3 regions of the Epibacterium sp. ABZ3_068 genome follow, and region 2 is predicted to be linked to each of the others. Evidence: riboswitches for the same ligand, from Rfam matches in the RefSeq annotation. Region 2 holds a riboswitch; each other region holds the start of a gene.
The links. Region 2 has a riboswitch for cobalamin ahead of ACXAEW_RS08785 ((2Fe-2S) ferredoxin domain-containing protein). Riboswitches for the same ligand answer to the same signal wherever they lie in the genome.

Region 1 (5,604 bases), 100 kb from region 2:
AGCATGATGACAACAGGGTCCGTACGCGGGAAATGCCGGGTTCCACAGGCTGGACACAGACGCTGCCAGCCGCTTTCAATCATATCGCTTTTCGCGCCGCACTTCGCGCAGAAACCATGTGTTTCATGCCAGGCAAGAACGGCCTTGGCTGTTGCGGCGACTTCTGCATCAAATGGGGAAAGCGCCGCCATAATGCTGCGCAATTCGGCAAAAACATGACCTGTTGGCAATTCGGGATGCTGCTGTTCGCTGAGATCTCGAAATGCACCAATCTGGCTCAGGTCTTCGCCTGCGGGCTCCCAATCGGCCAGTTCGGCTGCAAATACTCCCAGCCCTTGCTTGTCCAGACCCAGGAAGACTGAACGCGACTGGCTTCCGGCAACCAGCGCATGGTTGCTAGCCAAAAAGACAAGCTGATCCGGTGGCAGCGTTTCGTCCCCTTCCGAGCAGTCCGTACGCCGCGCCAGCGGCTTGCCTTCCCACAACAAAAGCACCTGACCGCCCTGTTCCCAAAGCGAGCCGAGCCGGGCTTCATCGGTGCGCAAATGGGCCGCTCTATCCAGCCCGCCGCCACCAAAGGTCACTGTTTCTGCGTGTTTCATATGCTCTTTATCACTTGCCTGTTTTTTGGAATTTCTTGAGGTGCGATTTAACCTTTTGGAACCCCATTCAAATTATCCCACAGCGAAGTTTTCGCAAAAAATCGTTTCATTGCCAACATTTTACCGGAAACTTCCCCCTATGGTTGCGACACCCCCCCAAAAATGGTGAATTGTTAAGATTCTACACTTTGCACATGCTTTAAACACTGTTTCAATGGGTGAGAACACCGAAGAAATCCAGGGGCGGGCAAATCAGAAATGCGCCAGGCTACGGCAAAATGACAGGAACGCAAACGCCTCCGAATAATCCGGTGGCCCGGTTGCGCCTGATGGCAACAACCGACTTACATTCCCATCTTATTGCCCATGATTACTATTCTGACAATTCGAACATCGCTTTAGGTCTCACACGTGTCGCAACCTTGATCAAACACGCCCGTACCGAAGCGGCCCAACAGGGCGCCGCCACGGTATTGGTGGACAATGGAGATGGGTTTCAGGGCGCTCCGATCGGTGAAAACATCCTGCAGGGTGAGAAACAGAAACACCCTCTGATCACTGCCTTTAGCATTCTCGATTACGATGTGATGGGGCTCGGGAACCATGATTTCAATTACGGTCTGACCACTTTGGGCCGGCTCTTGAAAGATGCGCCCTGCCCTGCAATTTGTTCAAACATGAGCGCAATTCAGAGAGGTCTGGAACTCCCCTTCCAAGACAGCGCCATTCTGGAACGACAGATCCCGGCAATGCCCGACAAGCCGCCTGTCCGTATCGGCGTGCTTTCGGTCTTGCCTCCGCAAACCGTAGTCTGGGACGCCCATTACCTGGAAGGTCGGGTTGTTGTTCAGGACATGGTCAACGCGGCCAGGGATGTCGCCCGGTCGCTGCGCGCGCAGGGATGCGATCTGGTGGTTGCCCTCGCGCATACGGGTCTGGGTGAACATGACGCTGTTTTGAACATGGAAAACGCCCTTCACCCGCTCAGCGCCCTACCCGAGATCGATGCAATCGTTGCGGGCCATACCCATTTGGCGCTGCCGGACAAAACCCAACCCAAAGACAGCGCGGTGGTGATGCCCGGCGCATTTGGCAGCCATTTGGGCCTTATCGACCTGTCACTGAGCTGGGTTGATGACCGTTGGCGTCTGACAGAGGCTCAGGCTTCACTGCGCGCGGTTGCTCTCAGTAACGGTGAACTGGTCGAAGAAGAGACTGCGCTCAGAGACGCGCTGATGGATGACCATGAAAAAGCCTGCAAACGGCTCGACCAACCGGTTGGTACACTCTCTCAACCATTGCACTCGTTTTTCACCTTTTTCTCACATGACCGGTCGCTGGAGCTGACCGCCTGCGCGCAAGCGGCCGCCTTGCGAGTCTATATCCAGGGCACGCCGGCATCGGACCTACCCATGTTGTCGGCGGTTGCACCGGGAAAATTCGGCGCCCGCGCCGGCCCCAGCTATTACACCGATGTGCCGACGGGCCCGGTGACCATGCGCCATGTAAACGATTTGCAGGTCTTCCCAAATCAGCTGCGCGCAGTGGAGATTTCCGGCACCGAGCTTGCCGACTGGCTTGAAATGTCCTCGGGCATATTTAATCGTATCACCCCAGGCAGCCAGAACCACCCTTTGGTCAATGATCAACGCGCTGGTCACAACTATGATGTGATCTTTGGCGTGGAGTACGACATCGACCTGACCCAGCCCATACGCTTCAACGCAACCGGAATTTTGGTCGACCCAACCGCCAGACGCATTCACAACCTGCGCTGGAACGGAGCCCCCGTTCGCCCCGATCAGCGCTTCTTGGTGGCTGTAAACAGCTACCGCGCCAGTGGCGGCGGGCATTTCAATATGGTCCGATATGCGCCGCAGGTCTCATTGCCGCCGGTACATCTGCGGGACGTCATCCGCGACTATATTGCCGGTCATCTGCGCCGGGATCCCTTGGAAAACGCTCCCTCTCCATGGCATTTCTCCCCGATCGGCCAGGCCACTCAGGCGATTGCCCTGACTGGCCCCGCAGCCACCCAGCATTTGGACGAGCTGCCTGCCAGCCGTGTGTCACTCTTACCCGTTAATTCCGAAGGGTTTCTGGAACTGCGCCTGCAGCTCTAACCTGACTGCGCGCGGCAAGCCCCTCTTTTGCACGGAACTGTTCCTGTTTTTTGTCATCCCCTTGTCATTCTTTGATCCGCGCTCTATATCCGGATTCGAGAGGTTGGCGCGGGCGAGCGCCTCGCCAACCTGGTCAGGTCCGGAAGGAAGCAGCCACAACGAGCCCCGCTTGGGTCGATGTCCAGCCTCTCACCTTATCTCCGCACACAAACCCATCAGCATGTGGTCGGAGCGCAATTGCGCACCACAAGATTTCGTTTGACGACTCGCCTCCGCCCCCGCTAGCCATGGTGCAGATGGTTCTTGTGCCCACTGCTGTGGAACAGGATGAAAAGGGAACACGGTGCGGAGCCCCTTTGCGCGTTGCAAAGGTTTCTCCCAGTCCGAGACTGCCCCCGCAACTGTAAGCGGCGAGCTGCCCCGAAATGAACCACTGGCCCTTTGGTGAGAGATCACACTGGCCGGGAAGGTTCGGGGACGCATTGACCCGCAAGTCAGGAGACCTGCCATCCGTACTGAAACTCGAAACCGGGCGGGGTGCTCCGGGACGGGATCTGCGCATGGCTGAACCACAGCAAAAACGCCCGGTCTACGTTCCCAATTACCCGACCCAAATGCGCGGAGGGCGCGATGATCTGGACCAATGAAACGCATGATTGTGCGGCGACACATTGTATGAAACTGGGCCGCCCCTGCCCGGCTGTCATGCGAATGATCAAGGCGCTCAGCGCCAGCATGACGACAGCAAAGGGTGTAACCGAAGATAACTTTCAGATGACCGGGCAGGCCGAGCTGAACGCCTGCCCCGAGGGCTGCATGGCCCGGTTTGTGGCATCGCACTATCGCATTCGGGTGTTTTGCGACGTAGAGGACACCGCGGATCAATCTGATCTGGACCTGTTTGCAGATGTCATGCTGTGCAAAGACGGCGCCAACGCAGTTGCACTTGCCCCTCTCCCGGCGCGGCCACGGGCGCTTGCGCAGGCCATTCCACATAAAGCAAAGACCCAGAACGTGCTGCAGGAGCGGATATCTGCCACTCGCCCCGGCTGAGATTTGCGTCCTAAACCCTGCGCGCGCCGATGGCCCAGGCCATCTGTTCGTCCGTTTCTACAGCACAGGGGCGGATCGCGCGCAGCCGTTTCAGCGCTGAATGCGGCTGTTCGCCGGCTTCGATCATCAAACGCAAAACCGCCATCCCCGACCGGCCGCATCCGCCCTTGCAATGAACCAGAACCCGACCGCCTCCAACCAATGCCCTGCGCGCTGCATGGCTGGCCTTGGGCCATTTGAACAAAACATCCGGCGGCGGCGTGCTGAAATCGGGCACCGGCAAGTGAAACCACCGGCTGGCCATGCTTTGAATGTCAGAGCCAAGCGTCAGCGCGCCCACGGCTTCATGCTCGGGCGTAGTGGTCATTGACAGGACCAGCCCCGGTTTCCAATCGTTTATGTGCTGCAAATCCGCCCAGTAATCGCCAGTTGCTCCGGGCAATCGGCACAAGGCCAAGTTCCCATTCGCCACCGAAAGGGCATGTATTGTCAGCGTGTTTTGACCCGGTTCAATTGGTCCTGAACCTTTGGCCGGTGTTGACGTGCGTTCCATCCGCATCAGCGCCTCCCCAGCTGGGCTAGAGTTCCGCCATTCCCACCCCTAAACTCTAACTCTGGAATATGTCATAAACCTAGAACTTTCTTATAAAAACGGCTGGATCCCGGGTCGTTTGCCAATATGCCATCCCACCGCCAGATGAGCAGTGGACGAATACAGCCCGCTTGCCTAGTTTGTGACAAATGATCAAACGACGCGAATCCGGCGGAGCATTATGACTGACACCCCTGCGGCAGAGGCGGGCACCCAGCCCAAATATCAGGTACTTGCGCGCAAATACCGGCCCGAGACCTTTGCCGATCTGGTGGGCCAGGACGCAATGGTGCGCACCCTCAGAAACGCCTTTGAAACGGGCCGGATCGCGCAGGCCTTTGTGATGACCGGCATCCGTGGTACCGGCAAGACCACTACCGCGCGGATCATCGCCAAGGGGATGAATTGTATCGGCCCCGACGGCACCGGGGGGCCCACAACAGAACCCTGCGGCGTCTGTGAACATTGCAAGGCGATCATGGAAGGCCGGCATGTCGATGTGATGGAGATGGACGCGGCCTCACGCACGGGTGTCAATGACATCCGCGAAATCATCGACAGCGTCGCCTATCGCGCGGCCTCTGCGCGCTACAAGATCTATATCATCGACGAAGTGCACATGCTGTCGACCTCAGCCTTTAACGCGCTGTTGAAAACGCTGGAAGAGCCGCCGGCCCACGTTAAATTCATCTTTGCCACCACTGAAATCCGCAAGGTGCCGGTCACGGTGCTGTCACGGTGCCAGCGGTTCGATCTGCGTCGGATTGAACCCGAGGTGATGATTGCCCTTTTGCGCAAAATCGCAACTTCTGAGGGGGCCGAGATTGCGGAAGATGCGCTGGCACTGATCACCCGCGCTGCCGAAGGCTCAGCCCGGGATGCAACCTCGCTGTTGGATCAGGCCATTTCACACGGCGCGGGTGAGACCACCGCGGATCAGGTCCGTGCCATGCTGGGGCTTGCAGACCGGGGCCGGGTTCTGGACCTGATCGATATGATCCTGCGCGGCGATGCGGCGGCAGCCCTGACAGAACTGTCCTCACAATACGCCGAAGGCGCGGATCCACTGGCGGTGCTGCGCGATCTGGCCGAGATCACTCATTGGGTTTCTGTGGTTAAAATCACACCGGATGCCGCAGAAGACCCGACCATCAGCCCGGACGAGCGCGCGCGGGGTCAGGCTATGGCCGAAGCCCTGCCGATGCGGGTGCTGACGCGTATGTGGCAGATGTTG
Region 2 (5,604 bases):
TGCAACTGTGGAAACGGAGGGCCGTACAAGCTCCAGCACTGTCATGAGCCTTGTCTCCTCAAACGAGGATCGATGACCATGGCCACAACATCCACAAGCAGCGATGCCGCCACATAGGAGAGGGCTGCGATCAGCACATAGCCTTGGATCACCGGGTAATTGCGGGATATGAGCGCTTCCAACAGGTAAGCCCCAAGGCCGGGCCAGGTGAAAATTGCCTCAATGAGGGGGGTGCCACCGATCAGCGCGCCAAGGCTGATCCCGATAGCCGTGAGGAAGGGCAACAGGGCATTGGGCAAGGCATGGCGCAGAAGGATGCGCCATTCTGAGGCCCCGCGTGCGCGGGCCACCTCGCTATAGCCGCTCGCCATCGCCTCCAACAATCCTGCGCGCAGCAGTTGGGTCCAACTGGCCGCGCGGTCCAAACCGATAATGAAGGCAGGGATGAGCGCGGCAGACCAGGACGGTTCCGCCAAAACGCGACCGAACTGGAAGCCCACAACGACGAACGTCAGCGCCAAGAGTGCAAAGACAAAGGTCGGAAGCGCGGCACCAATCTGCGTGTAAAGCCGGATCAGATGGTCGGGCCAGCGGTCTTGGAAGGCGGCGGCGATCACCGCTAGGACCAGCGAAAAGGCGATCGAGAACACCAAAGCAAGCCCCAGCAACATCAGAGTCGCTGGCAACCGCTCCATGAGCTCCTGCGTGACCGGCGCCTGGCTTGTAAAGCTTTGCCCCAGATCACCCTGAAACACGCCACTCAGCCAGGTTATGAACTGAACAACCAGCGGTTCGTTCAATCCCAGCGCTTCGCGCGTGGCTTCGATTTCCTCAGAGGTAATGTCTTGCATGCCCCGCCCCAAAAGCACCCGTTCGGCCACATCGCCGGGCGCAAGCGGAAGGATCGCCCAGACGATCACACTGGCGGCCAAAGCCGTCAGGAGGGCCTGGGCGGTCCGCAGGAGGACAGCGACCGCAAGGCCGCCGCGCTCTATTATGGTTCGTAACCAAGTCACTGTTTCGGAGCGGTATCGTACTTGATATGGTTCCACGCCACGGCGGGGACGTAATTGGACCAAGCATCGCTTGTGAGCGCGCGTTCAACCAGGATCGTTGCATTGAACACATAGGGATCCTCGTCAACAAGGATCGTTTGAATCTCGCGCAGCAATTCGTAGCGCGTTTCCTCGTCAACAGTCACATCCAGCGTCTCAATGAGCTTTTGGATACGATCGTTGCAATAGCCGCCGTAGTTCCGGTCGCCCTCGCAAGCAACGTAGCGGTTCAGGAAACCGCTGACCGAGCCGACAGTGGCAGTGCCCGTTGCAACCATTGCCAGGTCCCAGTCAACCAGATCGTTCATGGTCGCTTCCGTGACGCTATCGACCGAGACGATCTCGGATTGGATTCCGATGGCGGCCAAATACGCCTGCATCGCCGTCGACAGTGGGACCAGGTCGGGCTGCTGCGGATAGATCATCAACGTGACCGACAATGTCTCCCCGTCACGCCTGCGCGTGTCTCCATCGCGGAGCCAGCCCGCCGCGTCGAGGAGCGCATTTGCCTCATCCACGTCATAGCGATAGTTTTCAACCGCCCAAGGGAAGCGGGGGTTGTACAGCGATGTGGCCGGAATCTTTGCGCCATGAAATACATCGTTTGCAAGCTCCTCGTAGTTCACAGCCAGCATAACGGCTTTGCGCACCGCAATCTCTTCGAAGGCACCGTTGGTCACATCCATGGCGGAGAGGAACCCGCCCGTTGAGGGGGCCCCAAGAGCAAGGTTCACGTTGGGCGTCACCGCAAACACCGGGGCGGCGGCAATGGGCGGATAAAGGGCGATGTCCACTTCGCCGTTTTGCACTGCCAGAATGCGTGCGTTCACATCCGATACAAACCGCAGCTCAAGGCCGGCCATAGCTGGGGTGCCTTGCCAATAGTCATCGTAGCGCTCTGCAATCATACGCTGGTCGTTCAGGTCCACAACCTTGTACGGTCCTGTGTGGATTCCCGCCCCCTCAAGCGCCTCATAGTCCTCACCTGCGGCCAAAACCGGCGCCACATCGATGATCATAAGACGGCTCTCATGGGCCAAGATGCTGGGCATCTCGGGAACCGGCACGCCGGTATTCACGGTGATTTCCAAAGGGCCCGTCTGCGTGAATGTCGCTTCAGCAGGTAAGACGGCCTGTGTACCCGAATTGCGCGCGCGGTGGTATTCGATTGCTGCCAATACAGCGGGGACGTCCATGACCTTGCCGTTCTGAAAAGTGATGCCGTCTCGGATCGTGATCACCCAGGTCGTATCATCGGTACGTTCAACGCTTTCAGCCAGCCAGGGCGTGATCGTCCCATCAGGCTGAAACTTCATAAGCAGTTCACCTTGACCGAACTCTTGCATCCAGAACCCTTGGCTGACCGGGTCCATGGACCGGATCTGAAAGCTTGTCGCCATCTTAATGATGTCCTCAGCCAGGGCGGGAACCCCCGCCAGCGCAACCGCGCCGCCGAGCAAGAGGGATTTGAGTGTCATGGATTTGTCTCCTAAATTTAGGCCAGTGTCGCGCATGCCGCCTTGGCCGTATGAAATCTGAGGTCGTCCGCAGTGCCGCCATATACCAGCACCTCGCGCACGAAACGGCGCGTGGCCGTAACGTCGGGCAGCCGGTACCAGTGGCCATGCGGGTAAAGCGCCAGCACAGGGCCGCGATTGCAGGGGTAGATGCAACCGGTTCGCGTTGTCAGGCAGCGGTCGAAAACACCCGCCGCCTTCAGCTCGTCTTTCAGCATATGGGTGAAAGACGCCGCCCCATGGATCGCACAGCGCGGCCCAGTGCAGACCAGAAGGTGAAAGTCAAAATCGGGAGGATCATTCCACCCGGGTTTGCCCAAGCGCGGGGTCACCCCCTCAATGGGTTTGGACGGATCAGGATGCGCCAGAGAGGCTGCCGTGAAGGCCTCCAGAGCATCGGTGTGGCGTGCAGGGTCCGGCCCCAGCTCCAACCACGTATCCGCGTTTTGCCCGCGCGTTCGCCACTCCGCCATAACGCCCGGCAACCACGCCAAAAGGCCTTCTGGAAATGGGATACCAAAAGGCTGCACCCGGATGCGACGGTGACCTTCGGCCCGCATAGCATCCAGAGCGTCCATCAGGCTTGGGCCGCCTTCTTCCAGACGGATAAGGCGCGCAGGGCGTGACGTGGCATTGAGTGCGGCCGCTTCGAGCCGCTTCAAAGCCCCTTTGCTCAACGAATACGCTGACACCACTAACAAGATCGCGTCCGCATCAGAGGCTTTGCCTAGCCGGTGTTGGGTGACGTCCATCCGATCCTCCGCGACGATGCAGGGGACCAAAGGAATCCGAAGCTCAGTAAAGGTAATCTGGCCTTTGTCATCTCGGTTCTCCTTCCCGGACACCCCGCCCGGTTTGATTTGCGTTGAAGCACCAAAGGTGCCCGAGATGGCAGGTCTCCTGACTTGCGGGTCCTTGCTTCCTCAAACCTTCCCAGGCCACAAACGTTTGGGCCCAGTGGTGTTTCAGAGGTCGCTCACCGCTTACAGTTGCGGGGGCAGTCACGGAGTTGGCGCCTTTTGGCTACACCTCACCGTGTTCCCTTTTCATCCCGGCAAAGGCTTGTGCCAACCGGGAACCATCGGCGCCAATTGAGATCAAATTGCGAACACGGTCAAGATCAAGAATAAGCAAAACGGCCAAAAGTGTTTTGTAATGCTAAGTTACAATCTTAGCCCCGACTGAGCGGCGACCCTGTTCACCTCGTGCATTTTGTTCGAGCCGTGAATGTCCCGTGCGGTTACAGCGTTGCGCCGCTCGATTTGAGGTTTTGTGGCTTCACGATAATGCTGCGCTTGCACAGGTCCAGATTGCCCGCGTCTGGTTGGTCTGATCGCAGCTCGACGAGAACAGGGGCGACAATCGAAATTGACGTTGACGAGTAGCTGCTCTGACGACACATTCCGCACTGAAGATAGATCGGCGCGACAAGGGCTGTGTTGCACAAATCGGTGCTTGACCGAACTTCGCCTTTCCCCGGACAGACTTATCCTACGGGCTCTGTGACGGGTATGCCAATAGCTGTGTAACGGTTGAGCACCGCGATCCGAACGAGAAGTTCGGCAACTTGTCGGTCGAAGTCTCGAGCCATGAGGCCTTGGCCGAGGAGTTTGACGCAGTTCATCCATCGACCGGCAGTGCATTTCGGCACGAAAAGCCACGAGAGGTTTCATTTCTGCGCGGCTGCGGCGGTAATAGCCGGTCAGTTTTCACCATAAGGCGCGACCGAGATATTGGCACGCTCTCTCGGCTTCGTTTCGTGCGATGGCGCCCGCTGTCTTCGGCTTCCAAAGCTGCGCATTCTTGCGCGGAGGGATGATGGCGGCGGGTCTCATGCACGCAGCCCGGACAGTCGCGACCACCCTTCCCGAGATTGGCTCAAAGCGTTTACCGCAGGGATTTCCCCCTATCTTACAGAGGGCGAGCGCATTGTTGGTGAGAACCTCTACGCGCGCCACTCTGTCGTATATGATAAGCTGCTCTCATACTTTTGGGCTTCGCTTGGATCGTGGATGAAGAGGTTCAACCGTCGGATTCGACTTTGGCTCGGTTTGAAGAATTGCGCGTGCAAGTGGTTACGACGCTCTATCGCGGCCCGTACCGGAATGGCCTTTTTGACGACCTTGCAAAGTCGCTCGATCTGACGAGGCAGGAGGGGTTCGTAGCTCGCACGGCAGAAGCATTCAAGGAAAGGGCGATGCCAGAAAACGTGGGTAAGTATGTGAGGGAAGGACACGTCCAGTCAGAGGTCCATTGGATGAAGGCCGAACCCATACCTAACAAGCTGGCTGACTGAACAGCTGCTTTGTCCGCATGGTCGCCCTTGATGAATAGCATGTTAAATGTCCGCTGTAGCGAACATCGATAGTCGCACGATCTTGCTACGATTGGACCTTACCTCATCAACAACCGGGGTGTTATTCGCGGCTAACTGTGCAGATGAGAGACATTCCGATGCAGTTACCTGATGATGGGGGCGAATATCGGGGATACATTCGATCTATGATATATCAACTTATAACCGGTTATATCGCATGCTGGATGTAACCGGCTATAGGTCATGTTGACCAATACTGCGCTTTGCATGAGTGACCGTACCGGATTTTAAGGTGTCCTCACTCCACATTAGCCAACGGCCCTAAAAAAAAGCCGTTGGCATGGTTGGGTTACGGTTTAGGAAATATGGCTTTCTTCACCGAATAGGGCAGTCTTGGGATTTTTGAAAAACGAACCGATCTGGAACGCATCTCCACCTGAGAACCGGATCAAGAGGGCGCATGCGGCTAGAAATGCAAACTCTCTTTTGATCGCATTGAGGTTGTCCCAGACTGACTTGGCCAGATCCAGTTTACCAAAGCAGTAGATTGCTAGAACTACAAACGCGGCAATTGCAGCAAATCGTACCGCGTGACCAGATAGCAGTACAGCGCCAATTGCGATGGAAATCAGCGGGAAACCAATCCAAGACTTCACATGGTCGAGACCAAAGAAAAACCCGCCTGCAAGAAAGACAATGCCGACGGAAAGGCGCA
Region 3 (5,604 bases), 1.2 Mb from region 2:
ATTCACAATCACCACAACCTCGGGATTGCGCTCCACCACTTCTTCCCAGGTGACCGTGGCCCAGCTTTTCTCGAAATCATCCATGATGTTGGTGCCGCCGGCGGCTTCGATCAACGCAGTTGGCATGGCGTAACGGCCAGCGGTAAAGGGGCTTTCCTCGCCGCTGTCATAGACAAAAACACGCAGCGGCTCATCACCGGCGTTCAGCGAGGCCGTAAAGGTTTCAAGCTCGGCTTTGTAGCCATCCACCAGGGTCGCCGCCTTGTCCTCGACGTCAAAAATGCGGCCAAGGTTCAGGATGTCGTTATACATGTCATCCATGGAAACCTTGGGTTTGTCACCGATGTGGATGCAGCTTTCGGTCAACTCATATACTTTGATGTCAAATGGATCCAAAGTTTCTGGCGTGACTTCGCCGCCGACTTTCATACCATAATTCCAGCCCGCGAAATAGAAATCCGCATCCGCGCCCAACAGCACCTCTTTGGTGGGGTATTTGGCGCTCAGCTCGGGTAGCTCTTCGATGCCTGCGCGCATATCTTTGTCCAGGGTCTTCCAGCCCGAAATACCAGTGTAGCCCACCATTCTGTCCGCCAGCCCCAGAACCAGCATCATTTCGGTCAGGTTTACGTCGTTGGAGACGGCAGCTTTGGGCGGCGCGTCAAAGCTGACCTGACGGTTGCAGCTATCGACAGTGGTTTCAGCCAGTGCGGCACCGGTCGAGGCAACAAGGGCAAGCAGGGAGATCGTCAATTTCATGGGGTTGGTCCAGTTTTGGATTTGGAAAGGTGGAAGGTGAGATGCGACCGGGCGCTGATTGACAGCCACTCGGCGCGGGCATGTACATCAAAGGCAGTGGACACACGCTCCGAGGACAGCACCTCGGCAGGCGGGCCAAAGGCGATGCTTTGCCCTTGATGCAGCAGAAGAATGTCGTCGCAGACCTCCGCTGCCATATTCAGATCGTGCAAGGAGGTGACAATTGTCATATCCAGTTCGCGGATCAGTTGGAGCACGTCCAGCTGATGGCGGATGTCCAGATGGTTGGTCGGCTCATCCAGAACCAGAACCTGCGGTTCCTGGGCCAGCGCGCGTGCGACCATACAGCGTTGACGTTCTCCGCCGGACAGGGTGCCAAAGGCTCGCGATGCCAGGTGATCCAGATCCAAACGGCACAGGGCGTTTTCCACAGCGGTTGCGCAGCCTTTGCCCGGTACGGCAAATCCCTGGCGATGCGGGATACGTCCCAGCGCCACAACATCGCGCACCGACAGCGCAAAATCTGTAGGTTGCTCCTGTAAAACGGCGGCAATCTTGCGGGCGCAGGATCGCGGGGGCAGGGACCAGATGTCGTCTCCGCCGATTGTGATGCGGCCACGTGTTGGTTTGACCCAACGATAAAGCAGCCTCAGCAAGGTCGTCTTGCCCGCGCCATTTGCGCCGACAACACCCATCACCCGCCTTGGAGCAAGGTGAAACGAGGTCGGATGCAGGATCAAAGGCTGCGCCCGCCCGCTTCCCCAGGAGACATTTTCAATAGTCAGCTCAGCTGCGCTCATGCGGCGGGCTCCGGCTGCTCGGTGGCGGAAAACAACGTGGCCGGCACGCGCGCCAGGGTGGATTTCCGCAGTTTTCCAGGGCGATCAACAGAGGAGCACCAGCCGTCCCCCAAGGTTACATATTGCTGCGCAAAGACAAGGATATCCTGCACGTCCGCGTCCGCGTTCAGATCGCCAAAGAGGTATGTTGCCTTGCCCACGCCATGAAACCCGACGGTGCAGGGATGGTCACATCCTGCCATACAGGCGACGCCTGCGACACCAATGTGGCCTGCAAGGCGTGGATCCTCTGCGATGGCCGTGTGCAAAGCGTCGATCAGCTCAAAGCCCGGCTGGCGTCGGGTTTCCTTGTCTTTGCAACTGATGCAGACCGCAATTCTGCATTGTGTGTTCTCAGCCATTCTGCCCTCCGCAGAACCGGGGGGACGACGAAAACAGGGGATGCGGCAGTGACATGGCCACATCGCACAACTCTTTCGTCCGGACGCCCCGTCCGGGTTTAAAAATATCTGGATGGCAGGTCTCCTGACTCGCGGGTCACTGCGCTCTGTCCCTTCCCGGTCGAAAGCCGACCAGTGGTCCTGACAGAGAGCTCACCGCTCACAGTTGCGGGGGCAGTCACGGATTTGGTGCCTTTTGGCTACGCCGCACCGTGTTCCCTTTTCATCCCGGATTGCCTTGGGCGTCGCGGGAACCATCGTCCCCGTCTCTGCCAATCCCTATTGTCTCTGTCAAGTTTCCCTGCAAACCCCTGAGCTGGAAACAGGCAGCCGGAATGGCCAAAAGGCCCATGAAGCGCTGAGCAGGAGCCGCAACAAAGTCCGGCCAGACCGCAAGGCTGCAGGTCTTCACTGTTAGCGCGGAAGCAGAAAGATTGTCGGCGGCGCTGTTATCGGGTCATGTAAACCCAGCTTTTGAAAGGACGCACCATGACCGACAAAGATGATGCAACAGGATTGGACATCCACAACATTCCGATCCTGTTGCGCCGCAAGATCGAAGCGATGGTCCTGAAACATGTTTTTGACGTGATCAGCGAACGGTCCGGGCGTGACGAAGCCGAAGCGGTTATCGGTGAGGCCTGTTCAAAATCGGCCATCGAGCAGGGGCAGATGATGGCCGACGCCCTGGGACATGTGCCGGACCTCAAGGACTTTGCCGACATTTTGCCCAATTGGACGCGACAGGGCGCTCTTGAGATCGAGCCCTTGACCATGACCAGGGACCAGATGGACTTCAACGTCGTGCGCTGTCGTTATGCGGAAATGTACCAAGAGATGGGGGTAGGTGACATCGGCCACCTCTTATCCTGCAATCGAGATGGCGACTTTTGCATCGGCTATAATCCGGACATTGAAATGACCCGCACACAGACCAAAATGCAGGGCGCCAGCCATTGTGACTTTCGCTACCGTCTCAAGCCGAAGCCATGAGGCACAAGCGATACAGGAAACGAAAGGGTGAAGAAACGACTTCCAAATGCGCCCACCTGTTGGTGCAACGGCAGGAACAGGCAAGAGATAACGACGCGCTATTGACTGAGGTCTGCCCAGATCTGTTCGACCCAGGACTTGATCTGCAGCGCTTCCTCCCAACGGTTTGAAAGCTCAATGCCATCAGGCCCAGTCATCGCGTAATCCGGCGGGCCCAATTCACACAGGAACACACAAGACCCCTCGGGATTGCGGGTTTTCCACCCGTTCAGACCTTCGCGCCAGAAGGCCCTGAACATATCAACCCATTGTTGGTTCTGGGGGAAATCAAGTTGCAATTGCACTTGGCTGCGGCTTGCAACACGCCCTTGAAAACTGTCGGAACGGGCCAGAATACGGCTCATATGTTCTGCGTCGCGTTCACGGATCGGACAGGCCATTTCACGCCCCACCACATAATGAGAGAGATCGGCACACATCCGCATTTCCGGGATCGCATCCAGCAGGCACAATGTGCTGAACAAATCGTTGGTGATACAGTCGCGATGGGTTTCAAACAGGATTGGCATGCCTTCCTGTTCTGACATTTCAATCCAGGCCCGAATAACGGGGATCATGCCGTCCACACTCAGCGGCATGACCTGACCAATGACCACGACAAAGGGCGCGCCAAAGTCCTTGGCCATTTTCAACGTCGGACGCAGCCCTTCGACAGTCTTGGGGAAATCCACCAAAAAGGGAGTCAGACCAGCGCGGGCCATCATCGGTTGGATGCGTTTGACATCCTCAACCGGGGTTGCGCCAAAATCCAGCGCCATGCCTTTGTAACCGGCACCGGCAACCATCTCCACAACCTGCTCATAGGGCAATTTTATGCCGGTCTGGTCATGAGGCTGCATCGCCCAGAGCGACGTATAAACATCCAGCGTTTGGTTCATTCCGCTTCCACCCGCATGCTGCGACCATTGACCGGCACCACCCAGACCTCATTCATCGGATATTGGCTTTCATCTTTCTGGCTGAGTTTTTTGATCACTTCGATCTGAAACTCAAACCACCCCATCCGCCAGACTTCACCGCCGATTTTCGCTTCGATTTTTTCGTTCAGCTCGCGCAGTTTCCAAAACGGCACCGAGGGGAATGTATGATGCGCAGTGTGATAAGGCATCTGCCAGCAGAGCCAGCGCATCAGCGCATTTGTCCGGGTGCTGCGGGTATTTTCCAGAATGTTGTCTTCGTGGCTCAACCCCAGGTGTTCAATGGTGTTTTGCAGCTGATGAACCGGCTTTGTCAGAACCATCGGGATGATCCAGAACGTCGCCCAGGCCCAGTTTCCAAAAGCGACCGACACAGCAATGACCAGCACATAAAGTGCAAGGTGAATTCGGCTTTCACGGATGATCATCGCTTCTTCATCTGCGCGGATATAGGGTTCGATGATGATACCTCGGGCGCGACGCACAGTTCCAACAACGCGGTTGCGCCAATAGGTTACGCCGCTCAGCCACAACAGATAAGTCGTGAGCGTGTATGGCTCACGAACCAGTTCACCGTCGCGCTCCCAGTCCTGTGTCCACTTGTGGTGGGCAAAATGCATCACCTGATCATAATCGCGCGGGAAGATCATCACAAACCCGATCAATCTGCCCCAGATCTCATTGACCCGCTTTGTCGCAAAAACCGTACCGTGTGACAGCTCATGCTGGCCCGCGTAGAGGAAATTCAAAAGCACACCCAGCACAAAACCGGTCAAGATGACCCAGTAGCTCCCCAGTGCCTGCGCGTGCAAAATGGCCATCATAGCAATCGCGCCGATGTGGCTTAGGATCTGCATCCAGCCCCGAAGGTCTGAGCGCGCATTCAGTTCGCGTAGCTCAGCAGGTTCAAGCAGTTTGCGGCGGGAGAAGCTGGCTTCCATGGCATGGCCCTCAGGTTGGATCTTGATCCTTACTTGACTACCCATTTAAAATTTGCAGGTCTAATGATTATATCTCCGGTAAATGATGAGATTCTTGCATGAATTTGCCTCCAATATCCGCGCTGACCGTATTGGACGCGCTGGCGCGTACCGGATCCGTCAAAGAGGCCGCACGGGTCTCCAACCTCAGCCAAAGCGCGGTCAGCCATAAACTGAAGGCGCTGGAAACGCAGTTGGGCTTTGACCTGACCACTGCAAAAGGGCGGGGCGTGGTGCTCACGCCGGAGGCCCGCAGATATGTTGCGGCCATCCGTCCGGCGCTTGCCATACTGCACGAGGCCCACAGTGGGCTGGAGCAGGCAAAAGGGCGTCTGGAAATTGCAGTTACATCCGGGTTCGCGGCCACCTGGCTGGCGCCGCGTCTTCAGGCATTTCTGGAACGTTACCCAGCTATTTCGCTGAAACTGCGCAGTGTCGCAGTGGGAGAGAGCCTGCCGGATTGTGACCTGTCCGTGGTCTTTACCGACCGCCCTGCGCCTGGCTCCCAACGTCTCTTTGATGTGACGTTCTTTCCGGTTTGCAGCCCGGATTTCTTGCATAGCCACGGGCCGCTCACATTGGATCGCTTGACGCCTGACATGTTGTTGCATCTGGACAATCACACCGATTGGCAGGAGTGGCTGCACAAAAACGA

Region 1: it holds a riboswitch for cobalamin, as region 2 does, so the genes downstream of both, ACXAEW_RS09300 (hypothetical protein) here and ACXAEW_RS08785 ((2Fe-2S) ferredoxin domain-containing protein) in region 2, are expected to answer to the same signal.
Region 3: it holds a riboswitch for cobalamin, as region 2 does, so the genes downstream of both, ACXAEW_RS02850 (DUF1636 family protein) here and ACXAEW_RS08785 ((2Fe-2S) ferredoxin domain-containing protein) in region 2, are expected to answer to the same signal.

What each region holds. Positions count from the first base shown of each region.
Region 1 is NZ_JBSWUV010000001.1:1,932,806-1,938,409, reverse strand. It holds gene nudC (NAD(+) diphosphatase) at 1-602, opposite strand, end outside; gene ACXAEW_RS09315 (5'-nucleotidase C-terminal domain-containing protein) at 881-2,725, shown strand; RNA gene ffs (signal recognition particle sRNA small type) at 2,822-2,920, shown strand; cobalamin riboswitch at 3,006-3,250, shown strand; gene ACXAEW_RS09305 (hypothetical protein) at 3,208-3,372, shown strand; gene ACXAEW_RS09300 (hypothetical protein) at 3,356-3,778, shown strand; gene ACXAEW_RS09295 (protein-tyrosine phosphatase family protein) at 3,789-4,331, opposite strand; gene ACXAEW_RS09290 (DNA polymerase III subunit gamma/tau) at 4,552-5,604, shown strand, end outside.
Region 2 is NZ_JBSWUV010000001.1:1,828,748-1,834,351, forward strand. It holds gene ACXAEW_RS08770 (ABC transporter permease) at 1-45, opposite strand, end outside; gene ACXAEW_RS08775 (ABC transporter permease) at 42-1,016, opposite strand; gene ACXAEW_RS08780 (ABC transporter substrate-binding protein) at 1,013-2,533, opposite strand; gene ACXAEW_RS08785 ((2Fe-2S) ferredoxin domain-containing protein) at 2,551-3,324, opposite strand; cobalamin riboswitch at 3,446-3,670, opposite strand; partial or broken gene ACXAEW_RS08790 (hypothetical protein) at 4,059-4,395, opposite strand; gene ACXAEW_RS08795 (DoxX family protein) at 5,246-5,604, opposite strand, start outside.
Region 3 is NZ_JBSWUV010000001.1:605,211-610,814, reverse strand. It holds gene ACXAEW_RS02860 (ABC transporter substrate-binding protein) at 1-759, opposite strand, end outside; gene ACXAEW_RS02855 (ABC transporter ATP-binding protein) at 756-1,559, opposite strand; gene ACXAEW_RS02850 (DUF1636 family protein) at 1,556-1,960, opposite strand; cobalamin riboswitch at 2,058-2,273, opposite strand; gene ACXAEW_RS02845 (L-2-amino-thiazoline-4-carboxylic acid hydrolase) at 2,489-2,992, shown strand; gene ACXAEW_RS02840 (sugar phosphate isomerase/epimerase family protein) at 3,091-3,930, opposite strand; gene ACXAEW_RS02835 (fatty acid desaturase) at 3,927-4,955, opposite strand; gene ACXAEW_RS02830 (LysR substrate-binding domain-containing protein) at 5,009-5,604, shown strand, end outside.